Regions from separate parts of the Streptomyces sp. NBC_00376 genome, predicted to be linked through region 1. Evidence: riboswitches for the same ligand, from Rfam matches in the RefSeq annotation. Region 1 holds a riboswitch; each other region holds the start of a gene.

Region 1 (3,801 bases):
GTCGATGACATGGAGCAGGTCGCAGTGGAGTGCGGCGAGGTTGAGGTCGTGCAGCGCGGTGAGGACGGTCAGTCCGCTGCGGCGGACCAGGGCCAGCACTTCCAGCTGTTGTGCGATGTCCAGGTGGTTGGTCGGTTCGTCGAGCACCAGCAGCCGGGGGCGCTGGGCCAGTGCGCGGGCGATCAGCACCCGTTGTTTCTCGCCGCCGGAGAGTGTGAGGAAGCCGCGCTCGGCGAGGTGGCGTGCGCCGACGTCCGCCAGGGCGGTCTCGCACACCAGCCGGTCCTCGTCGGTGGTGCGGCCCATCGACCGCTGGTGCGGCAGCCGACCCATCGCCACGACCTCGGCGGCCGTGAAGTCGAACTCGGCGACCGCCTCCTGGGGCAGTGCGGCAAGCAGGCGGGCCCCTTCGCGCGCGCTCATGGCGTACAGGTCCTCGCCGCCGAGCCGCACCGTCCCCGAGGAGGGGCGCAGCGCCCGGTAGACGCAGCGCAGAAGGGTTGATTTCCCACTGCCGTTGGGGCCGACCAGGCCGACGAGCTGCCCCTCCCCCGCTCCCAGCGTGGCGTCCTCCACCAGCCGTGCGCCGGCGATCTCGACCGTCAGGGCATCGATGTCGATCCGCATCACGCGCCTCCGAACGTGTAGGAGCGGCGGCGCATCAGCAGTACGAAGCACGGCACGCCGATGACCGCGGTGAGCACGCCCACCGGCAGTTCGGCGGGCGCGAGCAGCACACGGGAGAGGATGTCCACCCAGATCAGCAGAACGGCGCCCGCCAGTGGTGCGACGGCCAGCAGCCGGCGGTGGTCGGCGCCGACCAGCAGCCGGACGGCGTGCGGCACCATCAGGCCGACAAAGCCGATCGCGCCGCTCACCGCGACGACCGCCCCGGTGACGGCCGCGGAGACCAGGAAGAGCTCCTTGCGCAGCCGTCCCGCGTCCACGCCCAGTGCGGCGGCGGTCTCGTCGCCCATGGCCAGGGCGTTGAGCCGGCGCGCCGACCAGGCGAGGTGGGCGAGGCCGCCGAACACGGCCCCCGCCGCGATCGGCACGGAGGACCAGGTGGCGCCGCCGAGGCTGCCGAGCATCCACATCATCGCGGAGCGGGCGGCCTCGCCACGTTCGGCGGCGAACACCATGAACGTGGTGACGGCCGAGAAGCCGTAGTACATCGCGGTGCCCGTCAGGACGAGCCGCAGCGGGGTCAGACCGCGGGCGGTGCGTGCGATCGCGTACACCAGCATCATGGCGAGGAGCGCGGAGAGGAACGCCGCCGTGGAGAGCGCCCAGATGCCCAGCGCGCCGAAGGCGCCGAAGATGAGCACGGCATTGGCACCGACGGCCGCGCCCGAGGAGATGCCGAGGACGAACGGGTCGGCGAGGGCGTTGCGGACCATGGCCTGCACGGCGACGCCGATGGACGCGAGTCCGGCCCCGACGACCGCGGCCAGCACGGCGCGCGGAAAGCGCAGTTCCCAGACGATGGTGTACGCCGGTACCTGATCGGGGGCTATCCGGCCGCCGGTCAGCCCGGCCCACAGGCAGTGCAGCACTTCGCCCCAGGAGAGCCCCGACGCCCCGATCCCCGCCCCGCAGACGAGCGAGACCAGGAGCACGGCGCACAGGGTGGCCAGCAGCAGTGGCAGCGACACGCGCCGGGGCGGCGCGGGCCCGGCCGCGGCGCGGGAGGTGCGCAGAGGCACGGCGGGTTTGCGGTCGAGGGGTGTGGCCACGGGCGGTCGCTTTCGCCTCGGGCCGTGCACCTACGTGATCAAAGGAGCAGCCCGGGCGCGAAGCGCCCTGCGCAGCACCACTCGCAGTCCACGGCGAATTGACAGGAGCCTTCACCACCGCGGGTAATCGGGCTCACGGGGCCCGATGTCGGGCTCCGCCTACCGTTGCGGGTCAGCGCCGGATTTCGACCGGACTTCCCCCGCGGGGCATGTGCAGCTTATAGCTCGCGCGGACAGGTGGTGCGGGACACCCCACAACGAAGCGGGCGCAGGCCTCCGTGCGACCGGCCGGCCCGCTCCGGGACCGATGCGCGGCGCTCCTGCCCGAGCACCCCGCGATCACATGGGCGGTGCTCAGTTCCGCGATGCGGCCGGGTGGTCGATCCGGGTCGGGAACGGGTCTCCGGTGTCCGAGTCGGCCACGAAGAGCGGTGTCGACCCGGCCATGCTCAGGTACCCGTTGACACTCTGCGTGAGGCTGAATCCGTACCCGTCGGGGGTGCCCGCGTTTCCCGCGAGCGGGCGCGAGGTGCTGAAGGTCCGCGTCGGCCAGCCCTGATCACTCCAGACACGCATCACCGCGTCGAAATACTGGTCGCAGGTGTCGGGGGTGGTTCCGAGCACCCAATACCTGATGTCGAAGGACGCGAACAGGACGGTGTCGTCGTCGATCCGGTTCGCGGGCAGGGTGACGCCGTCGTGAAACCTCGCCTTGGGGAGGTCCGGATGCCATAGCGCCAGGGCCAGTTCGGCGGGCAGTGCCCGGAGCGTCCCGGTGAAGTGCCGCAGCAACTGCGCACGGGCCTCGGCCTGCGTGGCTACCGGCAACATACCGTCCTCGTTCCGTCGGTTCGGGGCGGCACCGCCTCTCGGAGTCCGCCGACCACCCGCCGACCCGACGCCCCGTACGCTCCGACCCGCTCAAGGCAACTGTGCCACAGCGCGGCAGGCCCGATTCATACGAACGCCGAATAGAATCCCGGTGGTCGAGCGGGATGCCTGGCGATGGCAGGGCCGGGCGAGAGGGGGCGTCATGGGTCCCATACCGGGTGCGCGGGAAGAGCTGGACCGGCTGGGCCGAGTCCTGCGGGCGCAACTGGTCGAGCTGATATACGACTTGGCTCCCGGCAGTGATCTGCGCCTGCTGTTTCTCGACGAGCCGCGCATCGTCGACTGGCATGAACCGCTCCGCCACCAGTACTCGGCCGGCTGCTTCGTCGGTAAGCGCCGCGCGAATGTCAGTGGCGCCGCCATCGCGTCTCGCGCGGTCGTCCTGCTCGAATCGGCGGGCTGGGAGTGCGCGACGTCGCAGGAGGACGCCGATGGGACGCCCCGAATCATGGTCACCGGCCGCCACGACGGTTGCAGCATCGAGGTCCGTGCGATCGACCACGGACCCAACGTGTCGTTCAGCGGGCAGACGCCGGCGATGGCCCTGTACGAGCCGGAGGAGTTCCAGTGGCCGGAGCCGGTGCGCACGGCCGAGACGGTCACGGCCGGATTCGTGCTGTGCTACGAGTGCGACGGTCTGGGTTGGTGTCCCGGGTGCGGGGGACGCGGCTGGGTTCACGACGAAACCCATGGGCGGAAGAACTGCCGGGAGTGCCGGCGGAGCCGTGCCTGCGTGATCTGCCGGGGTGCGGCACAGCTTGCCATCTCCGATCTGTCGACGTATCAACGCGGCCATTACCCCGAATTGGGCCTGTAGCGGTTCGTCGTCCGTCTGCCCCGCCCGGGGGAAACAGGCCGCAAGCCTCACGTGACCGTTCGATCTCTGCCTCCGTCACACGACAGTAAGCGTTTCCAACCACCCTTCCGGAGACGAGGGTTCACCCCGCCATGGAGCGGCCGATCACCGAGGTCGGGAGCCTTGACCGCCGATAGTAAGCGCTCTAGATTCCCTGCATCTCGTAACGGCAGCAGAGGGGCGGCGGTCACACACGGTGACCGGGCGCGCAGTTTCGTGCATCACTGGATCTCGGGAGCAGCCATGGAGTTCGGCCGCAGGGCTGTGCTGCGCGCAGCCATCGCCACAACACTCGCCGTCAGCGCGGGCGGGCTGTTC
Region 2 (3,801 bases), 5.3 Mb from region 1:
ACCGTGTGCGTACCGGGGATCGGCGAACCGAGGAAGACGGAGAAGACGAGCCGCACACCGACCACGAACAGCCCGATCCGGATGAACGCCCCGTACGAACGGGCCCACGGCGCGTCCGTGCGGCGTGCGGCGACCACATAGCCGGCCACCGCGATCAGCAGCCCGAGCAGCAGCGGATTGGTGGTCCGGGACGCGGCGGTGGCGAGTCCGAGCGCCCACAGCCACCACGCCCCGGCGGGCAGGGCGTTGCTCCGGGTCGCTTCGGGGGCGCGCAGCGGACGCCGGCGCGCCAGGACGGCGGAGCCGGTCTGGGCGGTCATCCGCGGCGGCGGCGGGACTGCACGACCGCGGCGATGCCGAGCAGGAGTACGGCACCGACACCGACGAGCACCCCGGCGGACGGGCCGGAGGAGCCGCCGGAGCCGGAGGACGCGGCGGACCCGGCCGGTGTGGCCGAGGCGGACGCCGATCCGGCAGGCGTGCCCTGCCCGTCGCCGGAGACCTGTTCGCCGCAGCCGGAGCCCGGGTAGCCGGTGATGGCGCAGAGCATCGCGTCGCTGCTGTAGCGCAGCGGCTTCGCCACCGAGGCGAGCGCCTCCGCGGCGCTCGCGTCCGGGGCGACCCGCGCACACGCGGTACGCGGCGCGGGCGGAGTCTCACCGGCCGGGGCGTCCGCGGCCGTGCCCGGGTCGATGACGAGCGCTATTCGCTTGGTGCCGTCCTTCGCCGGGGTGACCGCGCAGATCTTCGCGAAGTCGGGGGCGCGGCGAGGCTTCGCCGAGTCCTGGGAGTCCTCGCTGACCGAGAACCGGAAGCCCTGCACCGCCCCGTCGTCCGGCCGCACCAGGGACGGGCCCTGGGTGGCGTACGTCCAGTCGGAGCCGGAGCTCTCCCAGAACGACCAGTACCGGTAGCCGGCCGCCTGGGCCGGTCCCGCGCCGAGCACGGCCAGGACGGCGCCCAGGACCACCAGCAGCGCGGTGGTCCGTCCCGCGCGCCTCACGGCTGCCTGTTCTTCCGGCGACCGCTGATCAGGAAGAACGCGATCGCGGCGAGGACGAGGCCGATGCCGATGTACCACCACACGCCCCCGATCACGTCGTCGCCGCTGTGGACCTGGTCCTTCTCCGTGGGCTCGTACCCGGTGTCGGCGGACGGGTCGGGCGTCACCACGGCGGCGGGCTCGGGGCCGGCCGCGTTCAGCCGGGCGACCAGGTCGACGCCGCCGAAGTCCCGGGCGTTGTTGCCGGTCGCGTGGGCGGCAAGGATCAGCTGGGCGTAGGCGGCGGGGCCGCTCCGGGCGGCCCAGTCCGCGGAGTTCTTCTTCAGCCAGGAGATGGCCCCGGCCGCCTTGTCCTGGTGGCCGGCCGCGGAGAGCGCGACGACCGCGTCCGCGGTGTTGCCGAAGTCGGGCTGCGGGGTGGTGTCGGTGGCACCGGGCATCGGCGCCTGGTTCAGGTGGCCGCTGCCGGCGAGGGCACCGGTGAGGTAGTGGGCGCCGTTCTGGGCGGCCTGCTCGGGCGTGAGCCCGGGACCGGGCCGGCAACTGGGCGCCTTGCCTGCGGCGTTGTTCCCGACCGCCATCGCCTTGCCCATCGTGCCGAGCACGGCGGCCGCGGTGGCGTCCGCGTTGGCGGCGAGCCCGCCCTTCTTGTCGGCCTGGTACGCGAAGGCACCGCCGTCCTTCCCGCCGCACGGGATCGCGAGCGCGAGCAGCGGGTCGTAGGGGGTCTTGCCGCCGGGCGTCGTGATGTCCGCGAGCCGCTGCCCCTGGCGGGCGAGGGCGCCGATCACCAGGGAGGTGGAGTTGGCGTCAGTGGGCGCGCCCGCGGTGTAGCCCCAGCCGCCGTCCTCGTTCTGCACGGACTTCAGCCAGCGCACCGAGTTGTTCACGGTCTCGCGGTGCCCGCCCACCTCGACCAGGGCCTGGGTGGCGGCCGCGGTGGCATTGGTGTCCCGCACGGTCTTCGCGTCGCACGGCTTGGCGGCATCGGGCCGGAACGCGGCGTAGGAACCGTCGGCGCACTGCTGGGAGATCAGCCAGTCCACCGACTTCGCGGCCGGGGTGACCCCTTCGAGCCGCTGGGCGAGGAAGGCCATCGACTGCCGCCACACGCCGTCGTAGGTGGGGTCCGCCGTGCCGTACAGCCCGGAAGGCAGCGCGACGGACGGCGAGGGCGACGGGGACGGCGCTGCCACCGCGACCGGCGCAGCGGCCGCGCAGAGCACGGCGGCGGTGGCGGCGAGCGTTGCTGCGCTGCGACGTACGGTCATGGCGGGCGGGGCCTCTCCTGCGGGGTGAACCGGGCACAGGCACGCTCAGGCACCAGGCTCCGGCTCCGTATACCTCGACGGTGCCGACCACCGGGGGATCCGGTGGTCCGAGCCGGTCACGACCGCGGACAGGGCATTCCGACTCACCGCCTGCGAAGACGGTTCACGGCTGCGTGGTCAGTGCCGGATTCGCACCGGCTTCCCCCTGAACGGGCATGATGACGACCCGCACACTGTACCGGGCGGGTCCGGGCGGGGGCCGGGCCGGGAGGAGCGCCCCCTGATCACACCGAGACGTACATCACTCCGTTCCGCTCCGCACCGCAGGTCGCGCTCGCACCGCGAGGCACGCGACGGTCACACCGCGCCGCACCCCACCGGACCGCCACGCCTCACACCGTGCCGCACGCCACCGGACCGCCACCGCTCACACCGCGCCGCACGCCACCGGACCGCCACGCCTCACACCGCGATGTACGCCACCGGATCGGCCCCCGGCACCGCCTCCGCGCGCCCGAGCTTCACCAGCCGCCGCAGATGCGCCTCCGCCTCCGAGACGGCGATGTTCCGGGAGCCGTGCGGGATCTGCTCCCAGGGCCGGTTCCACTCCATCCGCTCGGCCAGCTCCCACGGTGTCAGCGGCTCCGCCAGCAGCCCGAGCAGCCCGGTCAGCCGCTCCTCGTGATGCCCGAGGAGCTCCCGTACCCGCCCCGCCGCATCGGTGAAGGCGTATTGGTGGGCGGGCAGCACCTCGGCGGCCCCGAGCCGGCCGATCCGCTCCAGCGAGTCGAGGTAGTCGCCGAGGGGGTCGGTGGCCGTGGCATCGTCCGGGTCCTCGTACAGCCCGATGTGCGGACTGATCCCCGGCAGCAGGTGATCCCCCGAGAAGAGCCGCCCCCGGCCCGGCAGATTGCCCGGGTGCTCCTCCTCCAGGTGCAGGCACACATGCCCCGGCGTGTGCCCCGGCGTCCAGATCGCCCGCAGCCTGCGCCCCGCCAGATCGAGCAGCTCACCGGGGACGATCTCGCGGTCCGGGAGCGCGGCCCGCAACCCCGGCAGCGTCCGCATCCGGCCCCCGTCGGCCGCGGCGGCCCGCAACGGCGCGAGATGCTCCTCGGGCGCTCCGACCGCGGTGAGCTTGGCCGCGAGATAAGTCAGCCACCTGCCGGGTTCGGACTCCCGGGTACGGCGCACGATCGCGGTGTCCGCCGCATGCATGGCGATCCAGGCCCCGGAGGCCTCGCGCACCTGCCCGGAGAGCCCGTGGTGGTCGGGGTGGTGGTGGGTGATGACCACCCCGTGGATGTCGGCCATCTCTGTGCCGACGGCGGCGAGCCCGGCACAGAGCGTGTCCCAGGCCTCGGGATCGTCCCATCCGGTGTCGATCAGGACCGGTCCCCGATCGGTGTCCAGGACGTGCACGAGGGTGTGGCCCAGCGGATTGTCCGGGATGGGCACCTTGATGCTGTGCACGCCCCCGCCGTGGTCGGTCACCTGCGTCATGGAGGTCCCCATCTCTCTCGGCGA
Region 3 (3,801 bases), 5.9 Mb from region 1:
CTGGTCGGACTGCCGTCCAGCTCCTCGCACGCCCTGTTCGGCGGTCTGATCGGTGCGGCCGTGATGTCGGCCGGCTGGTCGTCCGTCAACGGCGGCACCGTCGTCACCAAGGTGCTGCTCCCCGCGGTCGCCGCCCCGATCGTCGCCGGTCTGGCCGCGCTGCTGGCCACCAGGCTGACGTACCGGATCGGCGGCAAGGTCCGCAACGACGCCCAGGAGAAGGCCACCGCCAAGGGGTACCGGGCCGGCCAGATCGCCTCGGCCGGACTGGTCTCGCTCGCCCACGGCACCAACGACGCGCAGAAGACCATGGGCATCATCACCCTGGCCCTGGTCACCGGCGGCGTCCTGCACCCGGGCGCCAACCCGCCGGTCTGGGTCATCGTCTGCGCCGGTACGGCCATCGCGCTCGGCACCTACCTGGGCGGCTGGCGCATCATCCGCACCATGGGCAGCGGCCTCACCGACCTCAAGCCGCCGCAGGGCTTCGCCGCCCAGACCAGCGCGGCCACGGTCATCCTGGCCTCCTCGCACCTCGGCTTCTCGCTCTCCACCACCCAGTCCTGCTCCGGCGCCGTGATGGGCGCGGGCCTCGGCCGGCAGGGCGGTGTGGTCCGCTGGTCCACCGCCACCCGGATGTTCGTCGCCTGGGGTCTGACCCTGCCGGCCGCCGGTCTGGTCGGGGCGGGCGCGGAGCTCCTCACCAAGCAGGGCACCTGGGGTGTCGTGGTCGTCGCGGCGCTGCTGGTCGCGGGCTCCGGTGCCATCTGGCTGGTGTCGCGCCGCAAGCCGGTCGGCCACGGCGACGTCGCCCCGTCGGACGGCGACGCCGAGCCCGCGGGCGTCGTCACCCAGGCCATCGCCGCCGTCAGCCCGCCGCCCACCGCGGCCGCGGTCCAGACGCCGGACCTGAACCTCATGACCACCATTCCGGCCCCGGCCGGAACCACCCAGGACCCGGCGCGACCCGCCACCGTCTGAGCCGGCCGTCTAAGGAATCAGCATGAACATCGACTGGGCAGCCCTCGGCTCCGTATTCGGCGTCTCCCTCGTTGTCACCGTCGCGCTGGTGGGCCTCTTCACCCTGGGCATCGTCGGCCTCTCCAAGCAGCCGGAACCGGCGGCGCAGGGCGGCTCCGGCGGCTCGCTGCTGCTGGCCCGCGCCGGCGCGTACGTCTGCTTCGGGCTGTGCGCGGCGGCCGTCGCGTACGGGATCTATCTGATCGTCGCCTGAGCCGCTCCCGCGCACGCTCTCCCGTCGGGCCGGACACCACGTGTGTCCGGCCCGATGTGCGTCTCAGCACACTGCGCCGTCGCAGGTCAACGGCAGGTTGACGGGCGTTCGCAGAGCGTGGTGGACTGCCGGAGCCAATTACGGCGACAGCAGAGGAAGCCGGTGCGAATCCGGCGCGGTCCCGCCACTGTCACCGGGGAGCGGTCCCCCACACCGGAAGTCACGGCTCGCGCGAGCGGGCTGGAAGGCCGGGGGAACCGCGGATCCGGGAGCCAGGAGACTCTCGTCGCCGGTCACGTCGAACCAGGGCGCGGACCCTGAGTGAGGACATATCGCCATGCCCGGCTGCCGTGCGTCCGCTGTCCCGGTGCTCTCGACGAGAGCCCTTTGTACGAAGGTCCGCCGAGGCGCGACGGCCGGCTGAGCCGTGCGAGCCGACCGCATCTTCGCGTACGGCGCCACGGCCGGCCTGATCGGCGACCTGCTGCTCGGTGACCCCCGCAGGGGACACCCGGTCGCCGCCTTCGGGCGGGCCGCGGCGGGCGTCGAGCGCCGTCTGTGGCGCGATCACCGCGGCTGGGGCGCGCTGCACACCCTCGTCTGTGCCGGAGGCGCCGCGGGCGGTGCCGCGCTGCTCACCCGTGCCGTGCGCCGCAGCCCCGCCGCCTCCGTGGCACTGACCGCCGCCGCCACCTGGTCCGTCGTCGGCGGTACGTCCCTGGGCCGCGAGGCGCGGGCCATCGGCTCCGCCCTGGCCGCCGGTGACATCGAGCTGGCCCGGGAGCGGCTGCCGCATCTGTGCGGACGCGACCCGCATTCCCTGGACGGACCGCAGATCGCCCGCGCCGTGGTGGAGTCCGTGGCGGAGAACACCTCGGACGCCGTGGTCGGCGCCCTGGTGTGGGGTGCGCTGGCCGGGGTACCCGGGCTGGCCGGTTTCCGGGCCGCGAACACCCTCGACGCCATGGTCGGGCACCGCTCGCCCCGGCATCTGCGCTACGGCTGGGCCTCGGCCCGCCTCGACGACCTCGCGGGCTGGCCGGGCGCCCGGCTCACGGCCCTGCTCGCCGTGGCAGCCGGGGGGCGCCCGCGTGGCGCGGTCCGCGCCTGGCGGGCCGATGCCGCGAAGCACCCGAGCCCCAACGCGGGCCCGGTGGAGGCCTCGTTCGCGGGTGCGCTCGGCGTACGGCTCGGCGGCACCCTCGCGTACGGCGGCCGGGTCGAGCACCGCCCCGTGCTCAACGGGGAGACGGGCCGGGCGGTGGAGACCGCGGACATCGAGCGGGCGGTGCGGCTGTCGCGCCGGGTGAGTGCGCTGGCGCTCGGCGTGTGCGTGGCGGGACGGCTCGGCGCGGCCCTCGCCGCACGGCGGATCGCGGGGCGCCGGAGCACCGCGACCAACCTTGCGGGACCTCGCATCACAGGACGGAGCAACGCATGAGCGGCGGGCTGCTGGTCGCCGGAACCACCTCCGACGCGGGCAAGAGCGTCGTCACGGCAGGGATCTGCCGCTGGCTCGTGCGCCGGGGCGTGAAGGTGGCGCCCTTCAAGGCGCAGAACATGTCGCTCAACTCGTTCGTCACCCGGGAGGGCGCCGAGATAGGGCGTGCCCAGGCCATGCAGGCCCAGGCCGCCCGCGTCGAGCCGAGCGCGCTGATGAACCCGGTCCTGCTCAAGCCTGGCAGCGACCGCTCCAGCCAGGTCGTCCTGATGGGGAAGCCGGTCGGCGAGATGAGCGCCCGCGGCTACCACGGGGGCAGGCAGGAGGCGCTGCTCTCCACGGTCGTGGAGTGCCTGGAGCAGCTCCGGGGCACGTACGACGCGGTGATCTGCGAGGGGGCGGGCAGTCCGGCCGAGATCAATCTGCGGCGCACGGACATCGTGAACATGGGCATCGCGCGGGCGGCGCGCTTCCCGGTGGTGGTCGTCGGCGACATCGACCGCGGTGGGGTCTTCGCCTCGTTCTTCGGTACGACGGCGCTGCTCGCCGCCGAGGACCAGTCGCTGATCGCCGGCTATCTCGTCAACAAGTTCCGCGGTGACGTGTCGCTGCTGGAGCCGGGCCTGGAGATGCTGCGGGACCTCACGGGCCGGCCGACGTACGGTGTGCTGCCCTTCGCCCACGGTCTCGGCATCGACGAGGAGGACGGGCTGCGGGTCTCGCTGCGCGGCGCCGTGCGCGAGTCGGTCGTCGCGCCGCCGCACGGCGAGGACGTGCTGCGCGTCGCGGTGTGCGCGGTGCCGCTGATGTCGAACTTCACCGATGTGGACGCGCTGGCCGCCGAGCCCGGCGTCGTCGTCAGGTTCGTGGACCGCGCCGAGGAGCTGTCCGACGCGGACCTGGTCGTCGTGCCCGGCACCCGCGGCACCGTGAAGGCGCTGGCCTGGCTGCGCGAGCGCGGCCTCGCCGACGCGCTGGTGCGGCGCGCGGCCGAGGGCCGGCCGGTCCTCGGCATCTGCGGCGGCTTCCAGATCCTCGGCGAGCACATCGAGGACGAGGTCGAGTCGCGGGCCGGACAGGTGGCGGGCCTCGGCCTGCTCCCCGTACGCATCCGCTTCGACCGCGA
Region 4 (3,801 bases), 150 kb from region 1:
AAGACCGCCCCGCCGAGCGCGGTCACCGGCAGCAGCCTGCGGTGAGACGCGCCGACGATCAACCGAGCGGCATGCGGGACCATCAGGCCGACGAAGCCGATTGCCCCGCTGTAGGCGACCAGCACCCCGATGATCAGCGACACCAGCACGAAGACCCCGCCCCGGAAACGGCCGGGGTCCAGGCCGAGGCTGCGGGCCCCTTCCTCCCCGGTAAGCAGCAGATCCAGCGGACGGGCCAGGCTGATCAGGAGCACGGCCCCGATGCACAGGACCACTGCGGGCAGGGCCAGTTGGTCCCATCGGGCGCCGCCCAGGCCGCCCAGGGTCCAGAACATGATCTCCCGCACATGCTCGGCCCGGGAGGACAGCACCAGGATCAGGCTGGTGAAAGCGGACAGCACGTACTGGATCGCCACCCCGGCCAGGATCAGCCGGCCCGTCGTCATGGTGCCGCCGCGCCGGGCCATCGCGTAGACGGCGACCAGCGCGGTCATGGATCCGGCGAACGCTGCGAGGGGCAGTGCCACGTCGGTGGCCACCCCGGCGCCGACCCCCAGCACGACCACCACGGCGGCGCCCGCCGACGCCCCGGACGAGGCGCCCAGCAGAAACGGATCGGCCAACGGGTTGCGCACCAACGCCTGGAGCACCGCGCCCGACAGCGCCAGACCGGCACCGACGACGGCCCCGAGCAGCACCCTGGGCAGCCGTACCTCCCACACGATCGTCGGGAACGCACCGGAGCGTTCACCGCCCAGGACCGTACTCAATACCTCGCCCGGCGGAATCCGTACCGGGCCGAGCACCAGACCGGCCACCGCCGCCGCGAGCAGCAGCACCGTGAGGGCGCCGATCACGACGGGGGTCGAGCGGAGGACGGACTTCGGGCCGGGGCGGGCGGACCCCGCGCTCACGGAGTGCCGGGGTGCAGCTGCCCGGCCAGGTCCTGTACGGCGTCGGCGACCCGGACACCGAGCACGGCCGAGGACAGCGGGAGTACCGCGAACTTCTTGTTCTTGATCGCCGGCACGTCCGCGAGTGCCGGGTCGTTCAGCAGCCGCTTCTTCTTGGCCTCGACCGTGGTGCCTCCGTAGTCGTAGATCACGGCCACCTCGGGCTTGCGCTTGATGACCTGCTCCCAGGACACGTCGCCGAAGGTGGCGTCGAGGTCCGCGAAGACGTTCCGGCCCCCGGCGAGCCGGACGATCTCATTGCCGATGCCCTTGCCGCCCGCCGTGAACGCGGAGCTGTCGCCGGAGTCGTACACGAACACCGAGGGATGTGCGGAGCCCTTGAGTTCTGTTTCGACCGTCGTGATCTTCTGTCGTTCCTCGGCGATCAGCTTCTTGCCGCGCTCCGGTACGCCGAAGGTCCTGGCGACTTCGGTGATCTCGGTGGCGAGCTGGTCGATGCCGACCTTGCCCTTGGTGCAGTTCTCGATGTTCAGCCGGGTGTTGATGCCGTCCTTCTGGAGACCCGCCCGGTCCTGGCCCTTGGTCTTGTCGAAGGCGCTGCTGTACCCGCCGTAGACGAAGTCGGGGTTGGCGCCGAGCAGCACCTCCTTGGAGGGGTACTCCTTCGCGAGCACCTTGGTCTTGTCGTACGCGGACCGGTACTCCGGCAGGATGCTGTCGTCCAGGTAGGCGGTCCCGGCCAGCCGGTCCTGGAGCCCGAGGGCCAGCATGATCTCGGTGACGTGCTGGTTCATGGTGACGACCCGCTTCGGCGGGGCGTCGAAGGTCGTCTTCGTACCGCAATTGGTGACGGTGTAGGGGAAACCGTCGGCGACCGGTGCGGCCTCTGCCTTGGCTTCGCCGCCGGTGCCGCAGCCGGTGAGAGGCAGCAGAAGCAGGGGTATGAGCGCGAGGGGTACACGGCGTATCGGGGGCATGACCGAGCCTTTCCGGGGGATGTCCTCGTCCCCTGGGTCGTACGAGAAGGCGGCGCGGTCAGTATCTGGCTTCCGGGCTGTTGCAGCCCGGTCACAGTGGCGGGACCGTACCGGATTCACACCGGTTTCCTGACGCGCGTCGCCTGAGTTTTCGGAGCTCATTCTGTCAGACCGCGTATTCCGCAGGTCATGCCCATTGCGCTGTCGGCCTTGGGCGGCCCCGGACACCGACATCCGCGACGACGATCGGCACTGCGGACGGGTTCCGCCCGGACCGGCGGGCTCGCCCGCCCCTGAAGGGCGCCATCCTTACCTACTGGACGTGGGACAGACACGGCTCGCCACGGAAAGTTCGTCGAGGCCCGGCCGGTTCTGGACATCGAGCACGTGGGTGCAGAGGTTTTCAGGCCGTTGCCGTGAGGCCCGGACACCGCCGCTGGAGGACTGAGAGGTACCGCTCTACCGGTTTCTGGACGCCTACTCCCCCGCTGACGCAGAAGAGGACGGTGGTCGCGCCATCGCCCGCAGCGGTTGTTGTCTGTCGGCAGAAGCGGCTCCAGACGTCGCCACTCCGCCTCTGTCAGATCTCCCCGACCAGTCATACGAGAGCCAACGAATCAGTGGGCGGCATGGGTGCGCGGTCAGCAGCTGCGATGCCACCACGCCAACTCCGGTTCTGCCATCAGCTCGTGATGCGTTCGACCGAGGAGCACCGCGTCTCAAGCGTGTTGCGAAAGTGTGTGCGGCGGCGGACGTGGCGTAGTACTTCTGGGGAGACACAGAGACACGTTTGTTCTCACTTGGAGTCGTCGATGGCCGTTCGCCGTGTTGTGCCCAACATTCAGTCGGAGGCCGCGCAGGAGAGCCGGGAGTTCTATGGCCTGCTGGGCTTCGAAGAGGTCATGAACCACGGCTGGATCATGACGCTCGCCTCCGCGTCCGCCCCGGCAGCGCAGATCAGCGTCATGACCAGTGACAAGACCGCGCCCGTCACCCCCGACATGAGTGTCGAGGTGGACGACGTGGATGCGGCTCATGCGGTCATGCGGGACAGCGGCGCGGAGATCGTGCACCCCTTGCAGGATGAGGAGTGGGGCGTGCGGCGGTTCTTCGTCCGCGACCCCAGCGGAAGGGTGGTCAACGTGCTGGGCCACCGCTGAAGGCCTCCGCACCTTGGGCGAAAGCGCAGGTCGCAGCCAGTCGTTGGTGGCCGCGATAAGGACGGTGGCCTCATAGCGGACCGCGAGTTTGTCGTATCTCGTGGCCACGGCCCGGTGGCGCTTGAGGCGGTTGATGCCGCACTCGACCGCGTGCCGAGCCCGGTAACCGATCTTGTCGAACTTCGGTGGGCGGCCGCCTCGTGAGCCGCGCTTCTTGCGGTCAGCTTTGCGGGTGTTGGTCAGCTTTCGACTTCGGTTTTGTCGCCGCCCCAGAGGGTGTGGAAGGCGCCGTTGCGGTCGATGCGGTGGTAGGTGTGTGCGCCGAAGTAGTCGCGCTGGCCTTGAGTGAGGGCGGCGGGGAGGCGCTCGGCGCGCAGGGAGTCGTAGTAGGCGAGGGTGGCGGCGAAGGCGGGGGTGGGGACGCCCTGGGCAGTGGCGGTGGCGATCACGGTGCGCCAGTCGTTCTGTGCGGCGGCGATTTCCTCGGCGAAGCTCTTGTCCGAGAGGAGGCTTGCCATCTGAGGCTGGGTTTCGTAGGCGCTGGTGATCCTGTCGAGAAACGCGGCCCGGATGATGCATCCGCCGCGCCAGATCGCGGCGACCTTCCCGAGGTTGATGTCCCAATCGTATTGCTCGCTGCCGGCCGCGATCTCGTGGAAGCCCTGGGTATAGGCGACGATCTTCGAGGCATACAGTGCCTGCTCGACCTGGTCGGCGAATGCCGCCGCCTTGTCCTCACCGAGCTTGCGG

The links. A riboswitch is a leader RNA that binds a small molecule or an ion and turns the genes downstream of it on or off. The one in region 1 is predicted to bind cobalamin.
Region 2: it holds a riboswitch for cobalamin, as region 1 does, so the genes downstream of both, OG842_RS27535 (prenyltransferase/squalene oxidase repeat-containing protein) here and OG842_RS03535 (FecCD family ABC transporter permease) in region 1, are expected to answer to the same signal.
Region 3: it holds a riboswitch for cobalamin, as region 1 does, so the genes downstream of both, OG842_RS30190 (cobalamin biosynthesis protein) here and OG842_RS03535 (FecCD family ABC transporter permease) in region 1, are expected to answer to the same signal.
Region 4: it holds a riboswitch for cobalamin, as region 1 does, so the genes downstream of both, OG842_RS04270 (ABC transporter substrate-binding protein) here and OG842_RS03535 (FecCD family ABC transporter permease) in region 1, are expected to answer to the same signal.

Annotation. Positions count from the first base shown of each region.
Region 1 covers NZ_CP107960.1:751,141-754,941, forward strand. The annotation lists gene OG842_RS03530 (ABC transporter ATP-binding protein) at 1-627, opposite strand, end outside; gene OG842_RS03535 (FecCD family ABC transporter permease) at 627-1,736, opposite strand; cobalamin riboswitch at 1,838-1,991, opposite strand; gene OG842_RS03540 (hypothetical protein) at 2,091-2,567, opposite strand; gene OG842_RS03545 (hypothetical protein) at 2,770-3,444, shown strand; gene OG842_RS03550 (heparinase II/III family protein) at 3,727-3,801, shown strand, end outside.
Region 2 covers NZ_CP107960.1:6,097,006-6,100,806, forward strand. The annotation lists gene OG842_RS27525 (energy-coupling factor transporter transmembrane component T) at 1-320, opposite strand, end outside; gene OG842_RS27530 (SCO2322 family protein) at 317-1,003, opposite strand; gene OG842_RS27535 (prenyltransferase/squalene oxidase repeat-containing protein) at 1,000-2,274, opposite strand; cobalamin riboswitch at 2,389-2,526, opposite strand; gene OG842_RS27540 (MBL fold metallo-hydrolase) at 2,737-3,777, opposite strand.
Region 3 covers NZ_CP107960.1:6,689,066-6,692,866, reverse strand. The annotation lists gene OG842_RS30200 (inorganic phosphate transporter) at 1-981, shown strand, start outside; gene OG842_RS30195 (hypothetical protein) at 1,004-1,234, shown strand; cobalamin riboswitch at 1,388-1,516, shown strand; gene OG842_RS30190 (cobalamin biosynthesis protein) at 1,662-2,675, shown strand; gene OG842_RS30185 (cobyric acid synthase) at 2,672-3,801, shown strand, end outside.
Region 4 covers NZ_CP107960.1:904,464-908,264, reverse strand. The annotation lists gene OG842_RS04275 (FecCD family ABC transporter permease) at 1-914, opposite strand, end outside; gene OG842_RS04270 (ABC transporter substrate-binding protein) at 911-1,891, opposite strand; adenosylcobalamin (AdoCbl) riboswitch at 1,912-2,048, opposite strand; gene OG842_RS04260 (VOC family protein) at 2,704-3,051, shown strand; gene gndA (NADP-dependent phosphogluconate dehydrogenase) at 3,291-3,801, opposite strand, start outside.